2 regions of the Flintibacter sp. SJQ-8 genome follow, and region 1 is predicted to be linked to the other one. Evidence: a T-box and tRNA genes for the amino acid it is inferred to sense, from the RefSeq annotation. Region 1 holds a T-box; the other holds one or more tRNA genes.

The links. The T-box of region 1 lies ahead of ileS (isoleucine--tRNA ligase). A T-box ahead of a tRNA ligase gene usually reads a tRNA of that ligase, here a tRNA-Ile.
Region 2: it has a tRNA-Ile gene. The T-box ahead of ileS (isoleucine--tRNA ligase) is inferred to sense a tRNA for this amino acid. The anticodon was not compared.

Annotation. Positions count from the first base shown of each region.
Region 1 covers NZ_JBPJWR010000008.1:3,945-11,254, reverse strand. Annotated here, with positions in the region: gene rplD (50S ribosomal protein L4) at 1-274, opposite strand, end outside; gene rplC (50S ribosomal protein L3) at 294-1,022, opposite strand; gene rpsJ (30S ribosomal protein S10) at 1,305-1,619, opposite strand; gene ACSAMP_RS04785 (glycosyltransferase) at 2,074-3,102, opposite strand; gene glf (UDP-galactopyranose mutase) at 3,223-4,386, opposite strand; T-box leader at 4,593-4,822, shown strand; gene ileS (isoleucine--tRNA ligase) at 5,072-7,310, shown strand, end outside.
Region 2 covers NZ_JBPJWR010000008.1:265,664-269,698, forward strand. Annotated here, with positions in the region: gene metA (homoserine O-acetyltransferase MetA) at 1-254, opposite strand, end outside; rRNA gene ACSAMP_RS06175 (16S ribosomal RNA) at 775-2,305, shown strand; tRNA gene ACSAMP_RS06180 (tRNA-Ile) at 2,429-2,505, shown strand; tRNA gene ACSAMP_RS06185 (tRNA-Ala) at 2,529-2,604, shown strand; rRNA gene ACSAMP_RS06190 (23S ribosomal RNA) at 2,859-4,035, shown strand, end outside.

The DNA.
Region 1 (7,310 bases):
GGGCAAACACGATGCCGCCGTGGGTCCACTGGGGAGCACGGGTAGAGCCCTGACGGGCGTGACCGGTGCCCTTCTGACGCCAGGGCTTCTTGCCGCCGCCGGAAACCTCGGCGCGGGTCAGAGCACTCTGAGTGCCCTGACGGCAGTTGGCCAGGTGGTTCTTGACCACCTCGTGGACCACGACCTGGTTGGGCTCGATCCCGAACACAGCCTCGGAGAGCTCGATCTCGCCGACCTGCTGACCGGCCATGTTGAACACGTTCGCTTTAGGCATGACTCAATCTCTCCTTTCCTTACTTGTTGCGGGCGGAAGCCTTCTGCGGGTTGACGCGGGCAGAGGCCTTCTGCGGGTTGTTGCTGATGCCGGCGGCACCCTTCTTCTCGGCGTTGTGCTTGACGGTGTTCTTCACGAAGACCACGCCGCCCTTGGGGCCGGGGATGGCGCCGCGCACGGCGATGAGGCCCAGCTCGGTGTCCACCTTGACCACGTCCAGGTTCAGGACGGTGACCTGCTCGTTGCCCATCTGGCCGGCGCCGATCTTGCCCTTGAAGATGCGGGCGGGGTCAGTGCCGGAACCCATGGAACCGGCGTGACGGTGAACAGGACCAGTACCGTGGGTCTCCTTCAGGCGGCTGGCACCGTGGCGCTTGATAACGCCCTGGTAGCCGTGGCCCTTGCTGATGCCGGTCACGTCCACGAAGTCGCCGGCGGCGAACACGTCAGCGTTCAGCTTGTCGCCGACCTCGTACTTGCTGCAATCCTCCAGAGGGAACTCCTTGAGCACCTTCTGGAACTCCTCGATGCCGGCCTTCTTCTGGTGGCCCAGCTCGGGCTTGGTGAGCTTGCGCTCGGGGACGGTCTCATAACCCAGCTGAATGGCGTCGTAGCCATCCTTCTCGGCGGTCTTCTTCTGCACCACGGTGCAGGGGCCGGCCTTGATCAGGGTGACGGGCACCACATGGCCGGCTTCATCGAAGATCTGGGTCATGCCGATCTTTTTGCCGATGATCGCTTTCTGCATTTGGATTTCCTCCTTGAAAGGTTATTGGTCGGTCGAGTTGGCCGTCTCTTCCCATTGGGCTGGGAGGGAGCCATTGCTCGGACGACTTGACCCGCCCATCTCAAAAACGCGATGGGCAGCGGGTTCAACGAATTTGTTACACGGACGCTGCCGTGTGCCACTTTGGAAAATCTCCTCTTCCGAATCATTCAGATTTTTTCGCCAGACAAGGCGCGCCGTCGCAGACAGTACCGTGTGTACGGCAAGGCGGCGCAACGCCGTATGGCGGAAAAAGATGAGTGATTACAGCTTGATCTCGATCTCCACGCCGGCCGGCAGCTCCAGGGACATCAGAGCCTCCACAGTCTTGGGGGAGGGCTTCACAACGTCGATGAGGCGCTTGTGGGTGCGGCGCTCAAACTGCTCGCGGCTGTCCTTGTACTTGTGGACGGCACGCAGGATGGTGACGACTTCCTTCTTGGTGGGCAGGGGAATGGGGCCGGAGACGGTGGCGCCGGTGCGCTTGGCGGTCTCCACGATCTTCTCAGCGCTCTGGTCGATGAGCTGGTGATCATAGGCCTTCAGGCGAATGCGGATCATTTCTTTCTGAGCTGCCATTTGGATGTTTCCTCCTTAAATCATACGAAGTTGACTTTGTGTCTTGCTGTCGCGCTCCGTACGGTGAGAGCTGCGTCCACGTTACCGTGCGTATCACTCCCGGGCACGAAAAAACCGGCGCATAGCAGGCCGGTCCTCTCCCTGCCGGGGCGATATACGCCGTGGCACGGATCTCTCAGCCGCCCGATCATACGGACATACTCCGCGGAAGTTACCTCATCTCTGAGCAATCTCCCGCATCATCGCAGACTGTGCCCTTACAGGCACCTCGTTATGATACAACAACATCCCCGTGTGTGTCAAGCACATTTTTTCAAAAAGCCAACATTTCTCCCCGAATCAGCGCTTTGCTCCCTATGTCCCGGGAAATTCGGCCGGCCTTTGGCGAAAAGTGCTGCGCTCCTCGCAATGACGGCGCAAAGTAGGGGCCGCTGTCCCCAGCGGCCCCCTGTACTCAGTTAAACTTATAGATCTTTCTCGCCAGGCGGTACAGCCCCACGGACAGTCTCCGGCCCTGATAGCCGGGGAAGGCGGTGAAGGCGGACACGGCCCGGTATTTCATCTTGTGGTACAGGCCGGAGTCCACCGTGCGCAGATACTCCCACAGCTGGGTGCGCTTGCCCAGAGACTCGGGGGTGTTCTCAATGACCAAAAAGATGGAGGAGATGGCCATCATCATGGCCAGATAGCTCATCATATACCGACCCAGTTTGTTGTGCTCGGCACAGACCTTGCGCAGGTCGTGGGAGCGGATCATGTGATAGGTGACCCGCAGCTGCTGGTCCACCCGGGTGACCATCACCTTCTCGTTCACCGACTGGTCGGCCCGGCCGATGAAATAGCGGTACAGGTCCACATCCAGATAATAGATGTTCTTCACATAGGGCAGGGGCTGATAGACAAAGATGTTGTCTACATAGAAGGTATGTTTGGGCAGTTCTAAGTCGCAGTCCCGCAGCAGCTGGGTGCGATAGATGACCGAGTGCATCAGCAGATACTGGGATGGACGGAAGCGCCCGATCTGGTCCCAGCCGAACACCTTGTTTCTGGGGAACACGTTGCGATAGTCCATCACCCGCTGGGTGTTGTCCTCCACATGCTCATAGACATAGTTGCACACCATCATGTCCACCAGCCTGTCGTCCCGGACGAACTGGCGCAGCTTGTCCAGGGCCTTGTGCAGGGAGGGCACATCCACCCAGTCGTCAGAGTCCACTACCTTATAGTAAATGCCCCGGGCGTTGCGGATGCCCTGGTTCACGCCCTCGCCGTGGCCGCCGTTCTCCTGGTGGATGGCCCGGACGATGTCGGGGTACTGCTCCTGATACCGGTCGCAGATGGCCGGGGTCTCGTCTTTGGTGGAGCCGTCGTCCACCAGAATGATCTCAATGTCGTCGCCCCCCTGGAGCAGGGTGTCCACGCAGTGCTCCATATAGGCCGCCGAGTTGTAACAGGGGACGGCAAAGGTGATCAGCTTATCCATGTCGTTCTCTCCTCAAATTTTTTCGGACGCCGCGCCCCCATTGGGCGCTTATGGAATCCCTCAGTCATCGCCTGCGGCGATGCCAGCCCCCTTTCACAAGGGGGCCAAAGTGGAAAAATTTCAAAGCCGCTCCGCCAGGTCCAGGGCCCGGGCGGCGATGGCGTCCATGTTGTAATACTGGTATTCCGCCAGGCGGCCCAGCAGGTGCAGGTTGCCAAAGCGCTCCGCCAGACCGCGGTACTGCTCATACAGGGCCCGGTTGGCCGGGTTGATGATGGCGTAATAGGGGATCTCCCCCAGAATGCCGCCATAGGCCTTGGAGTATTCCTTCACGATGGTGGTCTTGTCGGGCAGGACCTGACCGGTGAGGTGCTTGAATTCCGTGATGCGGGTATACTCCCGGTCCACGGTGTAGTTCACCGTGCCATAGCCCTGAAAATCGTCCTGGTCCAATGTCTCGAACTGGAAATTCAGCGTCCGATAGGGCAGGGGGCCGAAGCGGAACTTAAACAGCTCGTCGGCCTGGCCGGTGTAGATCACCTGACCGGCAAAGGGCTCTCCGTCCACCTTCAGCGCGTCTCCGGACACGTCCAGCCGCTCCAGGGCGTCGCAGCCCAGCTCCACGGTGATGTTGGGGTGGGCCAGCATCCGCTCGAACATGGGGGTATAGCCCTCCAGGGGCATACCCTGATAGGCGTCCTGGAAATACCGGTCGTCCCGGGACAGGAACACGGGCACCCGGGCGGTGGTGGCCGGGTCGATGTCCTCCGGCTTCTGGCCCCACTGCTTCATGGTGTAGTGGACGAAGACGTGCTCATAGACATAGTCGGCCAGGGCGGAGATCTCCGGGTCGGCGTTCTGCCGCAGCTCCAGAATGGTCACTTTCTTCTCCGGGCCATAGGCCGCGATGAGCTTGTCCCCCAGGCGCTTGCCCTCTTCAAGGCCGAAGGCCGTCTCCAGAGAGGTCAGGTTAAAGGGCACGGGATAGGTCATCCGCCCGCCCTTGTCGTCGGGGATGTTGGCGATGACCCGGTGGCGATAGTCCCGCCACTGGGTGAAGCGGGACAGCCAGTCGAACACCCGCTTGTCGTTGGTGTGGAAGATGTGGGGGCCATACTGGTGGATCAGGACGCCCGCCTGGTCGGGCCGGTCATAGGCGTTGCCCGCCACGTGGTCCCGGCGCTCCAGCACCAGCACCCGGCGGCCCTTCTCCGCCAGCGCCCGGGCCGTGACCGCTCCGGCATAGCCCGCGCCCACCACCAGCGCGTCAAATGTCTGTTTCAATCTTGTCTGCCGCCTTTCCGCGCCGGAACTGCATCCCGGCGGTGATCTGCATTTATGCATTAGGTTTAAGTGGAGCCTAGTATATCACACTTTTGTGAAAAAAGGAATTAAATTTCCTTGAAGATTGTGGAGATATTCCCCCGGCACCCTCCACTTTTTCCTTGACATTCCCCCGGGATGCGGATAAGATAATAGGGCAAATACCGACATATGCGCGGATGAGGACAAGTAACCCCTCCCGCTCCCGAACAGAGAGCCGCCGTTTGGTGCAAGGCGGACGGGAGCCAAGGGGCGAAGATCACCTCGGAGCAGAGGGCTGAAGATCTCAGTAAGCCCCTCCGGCAGCCCCCGTTACCGGGCAAACCTTGAGTGGCCGTCTGACTTCAGGCGGCAATAAGAGTGGTACCGCAGAGGAGTTTACGCCTTTGTCTCTTACATCGTAGGAGACAGGGGCGTTTTTTGTTGCCGCGTCTGCCGTCGGCGGGCGGACACAGAGGTCCGCCCCTACAAACAGCCTACGTGACACGCCGTAGGGGCCGACCTCCGTGTCGGCCCGTCGATGACCGCCGCACCCCCGTGGTCCCCCTCATCCGTCACGGCTTCGCCGCGCCACCTTCTCCCCTGCGGGGCGAAGGCTTATTTACGTGCATCATAACCTTATATTATATAAACAAGGAGAACGGACATGGATTACAACAAGACCATCAACCTGCCCAAGACCGACTTCCCCATGCGGGCCGGTCTGCCCAACCGGGAGCCTGGGATGCTCCAGCGCTGGAACGACATGGACCTCTATCACGAGCTGCTGAAGAAGAACGAGGGCAAGCCCCGCTTCGCCCTGCACGACGGCCCCCCCTTCTCCAACGGCAGCCTGCACATGGGTCACGCCCTGAACAAGTCCATCAAGGACTTCATCACCCGCTCCTATGCCATGCGGGGCTACTACACCCCCTATATCCCCGGCTGGGACAACCACGGCATGCCCATCGAGAGCGCCATCATCAAGCAGAACAAGCTCAACCGCAAGGCCATGTCCGTGCCCGAGTTCCGCACCGCCTGCCACGAGTTCGCCCAGCACTATATCGACGTGCAGATGGAGGGCTTCAAGCGCATCGGCGTTCTGGGCGACTGGGAGCACCCCTATAAGACCATGGACCCCGGCTTCGAGGCCGAGGAGGTCAAGGTCTTCGGCAAGATGTACGCCAAGGGCTATATCTACAAGGGCCTGAAGCCCGTGTACTGGTGCTATCACGACGAGACCGCCCTGGCCGAGGCGGAGATCGAGTATCAGGACGACCCCTGCACCACCGTGTATGTGAAGTTCCCCATGCACGATGATCAGGGCAAGCTGAGCCACCTGGACAAGAGCAAGCTGAACTTCGTCATCTGGACCACCACCATCTGGACCCTGCCCGGCAACCTGGCCATCGCCCTCCACCCCAGCGAGAGCTATGCCGTCGTGAAGAACAGCGAAAACGGCGAGATGTATATCATGGCCGAGGCCCTGGTGGAGAAGGTGATGCAGGTGGCCGGCATCGCCGACTACTCCATCGTGGAGACCCACGAGGGCGCCTTCTTCGAGAACATGCTGGCCGACCACCCCTTCCTGCCCAAGACTTCCCGCCTGGTGCTGGCCGACTATGTCACCATGGACTCCGGCACCGGCTGCGTCCACACCGCCCCCGGCTTCGGCGCGGACGACTATCAGACCTGCCGCCGCTATAACATGGACATGGTGGTCCCCGTGGATGACCGCGGCCGCCACACCGACTACGCCGGAAAATACGCCGGTCTGCGGGTGGAGGAGTCCAACCCCATCATCCTGGCCGACATGAAGGAGTCCGGTGCCCTGCTGGCCAGCGAGGAGATCGTCCACAGCTATCCCCACTGCTGGCGCTGCAAACACCCCATCATCTTCCGGGCCACCCCCCAGTGGTTCTGCTCCGTGGACTCCTTCAAGGACGAGGCCTGCGCCGCCTGCGATGACGTGCGCTGGGTCCCCGGCTGGGGCATTGACCGGATGAAGAGCATGATCCGGGAGCGGGCCGACTGGTGCATTTCCCGTCAGCGCCGCTGGGGCCTGCCCATCCCCGTGTTCTACTGCGCCGACTGCGGCAAGCCCATCTGCAACGACGAGACCATCGCCGCCGTCAGCAAGCTCTTCGGTGAGAAGGGCTCCAACGCCTGGTACGAGATGGAGGCCGCCGATATCCTGCCCCAGGGCTTCACCTGCCCCCACTGCGGCAAGAGCACCGGCTTCACCAAGGAGGAGGACACCCTGGACGGCTGGTTCGACTCCGGCTCCACCCACTTCGCCTCCATGAAGAAGGACCAGGGCTTCTGGCCCGCCACCATGTATCTGGAGGGCCTGGACCAGTATCGCGGCTGGTTCCAGTCCAGCCTGCTCACCGCTGTGGGCGCTTTCGGCCAGGGCGCGCCCTTTAAGGAGTGCGTCACCCACGGCTGGACCGTGGACGGCGAGGGCCGTGCCATGCACAAGTCCCTGGGCAACGGCGTGGACCCCGCCGACATCTTCAAGAAGTACGGCGCGGACCTGCTGCGCCTGTGGGCCGGTTCCGCCGACTACCACGTGGACGTGCGCTGCTCCGACGCCATCTTCAAGCAGCTCAGCCAGAACTATCTGAAGTTCCGCAACACCGCCCGCTACTGCCTGGGCAACCTGGCCGGGTTCGACCCCGACCATCTGGTGGCCCCCCAGGATATGCTGGAGCTGGACCGCTGGGCCGTCACCAAGCTCAACGAGCTGACGCAGCAGTGCTTCGCCGCCTATGACAACTACGAGTTCCATGTGGTCTCCCACGCCGTCAACGACTTCTGCGTGGTGGAGCTGTCCAGCTTCTATCTGGACATCATCAAGGACCGCCTGTACTGCGAGGAGACCGACGGCCTGGCCCGCCGCTCCG
Region 2 (4,035 bases), 260 kb from region 1:
AGGTGGTCGGCGTCGGTGTTCTGAGACACGTGGCTGGAGGTGTGCAGCAGCTCCACCTGCACCTGGAGGGGGGAGTTGGACAGCTTGCGCAGCAGCTGGGTCTCTGTGACGATCTTGGTGGGCATCAGGTTCAGGATCAAAAGGTTCAGCGGGCGCATGTCCTGGTGCATGGCCCGGTATTCCGTCATGACGAAGATGTTTTCTCCCTCCAGCGTGGCCCGGGCCGGCAGGGAGTCTGGCACTTTAATAGGCATGGGTGTTGCCTCCTACACATTATATATAGAATCAAACTGTATATCAGCGTATCATAACTGCTGTCTTTCTGCAAGAGAGTTTTCTGTGGATGGATGTACGCCAGCGACGGACGCAAAAATCGAAAAGTAAAAAAGAACGAAAAAAGACGTAAAAAAGTGTTGACAAACCCCGCGCGGTCTGGTAGTATAAGCAAGCACTTCAGCAAGGGGCCAACAGGTTCCAAGCGAAAGGCTGATAGAACTTCAAGTCCTTACGGATGAGAGAACTTGAAAGAAGTTGAGAAACTTCTGAAAAAAGTTCTTGACAAAAGGAAAACGAAGTGATATCATTAAAAACCGTTGCGGGACGCAGCGTGTACCTTGTAAATTAAACAATGTGACAAACACGAAGCACCAAAAGGTGATGGTTGTTTTAAGAGCTTTGAAAAGAGCTTGTAGGAACAACGTCAATTTATTTTCTTTGAAGCAAGGAACGCTTCAATAAAGATGATTTGATTGGCTTCGGCCATTTAAATACCATTTTATTGAGAGTTTGATCCTGGCTCAGGATGAACGCTGGCGGCGTGCTTAACACATGCAAGTCGAACGGAGAGCTAATGACAGAGGATTCGTCCAATGGATTTAGTTTCTTAGTGGCGGACGGGTGAGTAACGCGTGAGTAACCTGCCTTGGAGTGGGGAATAACACAGTGAAAATTGTGCTAATACCGCATAATGCATTTAGGTCGCATGACTTTGAATGCCAAAGATTTATCGCTCTGAGATGGACTCGCGTCTGATTAGCTAGTTGGCGGGGCAATGGCCCACCAAGGCGACGATCAGTAGCCGGACTGAGAGGTTGGCCGGCCACATTGGGACTGAGACACGGCCCAGACTCCTACGGGAGGCAGCAGTGGGGAATATTGGGCAATGGGCGCAAGCCTGACCCAGCAACGCCGCGTGAAGGAAGAAGGCTTTCGGGTTGTAAACTTCTTTTGTCAGGGACGAAGCAAGTGACGGTACCTGACGAATAAGCCACGGCTAACTACGTGCCAGCAGCCGCGGTAATACGTAGGTGGCAAGCGTTATCCGGATTTACTGGGTGTAAAGGGCGTGTAGGCGGGAAAGCAAGTCAGATGTGAAAACTGTGGGCTCAACCCACAGCCTGCATTTGAAACTGTTTTTCTTGAGTACTGGAGAGGCAGATGGAATTCCTAGTGTAGCGGTGAAATGCGTAGATATTAGGAGGAACACCAGTGGCGAAGGCGATCTGCTGGACAGCAACTGACGCTGAGGCGCGAAAGCGTGGGGAGCAAACAGGATTAGATACCCTGGTAGTCCACGCTGTAAACGATGGATACTAGGTGTGGGGGGTCTGACCCCCTCCGTGCCGCAGTTAACACAATAAGTATCCCACCTGGGGAGTACGATCGCAAGGTTGAAACTCAAAGGAATTGACGGGGGCCCGCACAAGCGGTGGAGTATGTGGTTTAATTCGAAGCAACGCGAAGAACCTTACCAGGGCTTGACATCCCGGTGACCGGCTTAGAGATAAGCCTTTTCCTTCGGGAACACCGGTGACAGGTGGTGCATGGTTGTCGTCAGCTCGTGTCGTGAGATGTTGGGTTAAGTCCCGCAACGAGCGCAACCCCTATTGTTAGTTGCTACGCAAGAGCACTCTAGCGAGACTGCCGTTGACAAAACGGAGGAAGGTGGGGACGACGTCAAATCATCATGCCCCTTATGTCCTGGGCCACACACGTACTACAATGGTGGTCAACAGAGGGAAGCAATACTGTGAAGTGGAGCAAACCCCTAAAAGCCATCCCAGTTCGGATCGCAGGCTGCAACCCGCCTGCGTGAAGTTGGAATCGCTAGTAATCGCGGATCAGCATGCCGCGGTGAATACGTTCCCGGGCCTTGTACACACCGCCCGTCACACCATGAGAGTCGGGAACACCCGAAGTCCGTAGTCTAACCGCAAGGGGGACGCGGCCGAAGGTGGGTTCGATAATTGGGGTGAAGTCGTAACAAGGTAGCCGTATCGGAAGGTGCGGCTGGATCACCTCCTTTCTAAGGAGACCTCAACAGATGAAACAAGCTGTTGTAATGTCCTAAGGTCAGACCTGAAGTGTGAATGGATGTCACGTTGTTTAATTTAGAGGGAACACGCAGCGTTGGGAAGCGGCGAAGGACGGGCCCATAGCTCAGCTGGCTAGAGCGCACGACTGATAATCGTGAGGTCGGTGGTTCGAGTCCACTTGGGCCCACCACCAAAATAGTCGAGCGACGACGCGGGGGTTTAGCTCAGCTGGAAGAGCACCTGCTTTGCAAGCAGGGGGTCACCGGTTCGAGCCCGGTAACCTCCACCAGACAAGATCGGATCGAAGTGCTTGAAGATCAAGTATTTCGATCTGACCTTGAAAAAGGTCGGAAGCTGCACCTTGAAAACTGAACAGTGAAGCAAGCAAGAAATTGCGAGCAAGCAACAGAGAGGTAACAAAGTTAATTTTTGTGGACTTTTTAAGATAAATTAAAGGGTAACAAAAACTACAATGAACCAAACTGAAGCCTGCATAATTCTTATAGACGAAGAGAACAGCTTAGAGATAGGCTGTTCTACGAAGGTCAAGCTAATAAGAGCGCAAGGGGAATGCCTTGGCATCAAGAGCCGATGAAGGACGTGACAAGCTGCGATAAGCTGCGGGGAGCTGCACATAAGCATTGATCCGCGGATTTCCGAATGGGGAAACCCGTCAGAGCAATACTCTGACAACGTGCATTGAATAAAATAGGTGTACGTGGGGAACCGCCTGAACTGAAACATCTAAGTAGGGCGAGGAAGAGAAATCAACAGAGATTCCGCTAGTAGTGGCGAGCGAACGCGGAAGAGGGCAAACCGGAGGATTTATTCTCCGGGGTTGTGGACCGACGCACGATGCAATAGGTTAGCTGAACGGCATGGGAAGGCCGACCAGAGCGGGTGATAGTCCCGTAAGCGAAAACCGATTTGTGTTAGTTGGTATCCAGAGTACCGCAGGACACGTGAAACCCTGTGGGAAACTGGGGGGACCACCCTCCAACCCTAAATACTACTTGATGACCGATAGAGGAGCAGTACCGTGAGGGAAAGGTGAAAAGGACCCCGGGAGGGGAGTGAAAAAGAACCTGAAACCTTGTGCTTACAAGCACTCAAAGCTCGTTAAGGAGTGATGAGGTACTTTTTGTAGAACGGTCCGGCGAGTTATTGTATGTAGCGAGCTTAAGGTATTCAGTACCGGAGGCGAAGCGAGAGCGAGTCTGAACAGGGCGACATAAGTTGCATGCAATAGACCCGAAACCAGGTGACCTATCCATGAGCAGGTTGAAGTGGAGGTAAAACTCCATGGAGGACCGAACCGACCCCCGTTGCAATGGTGGCGGATGACTTGTGGATAGCGGAGAAATTCTAATCGAACTTGGAGATAGCTGGTTCTCCCCGAAATAGCTTTAGGGCTAGCGTTGATTTAGATTACCGGAGGTAAAGCACTGAATGGGCTAGGGGCTGATAAAGTTACTGAACCCTATCAAACTCAGAATGCCGGCTAATTGATGATCAGCAGTCAGACTACGTGAGATAAGTCTCGTGGTCAAAAGGGAAACAGCCCAGACCTACAGCTAAGGTCCCAAATATACGCTAAGTGGAAAACGATGTGGAATTGCGAAAACAACCAGGATGTTGGCTTAGAAGCAGCCACACATTAAAAGAGTGCGTAATAGCTCACTGGTCGAGTGACTCTGCGCGGAAAATGTAACGGGGCTAA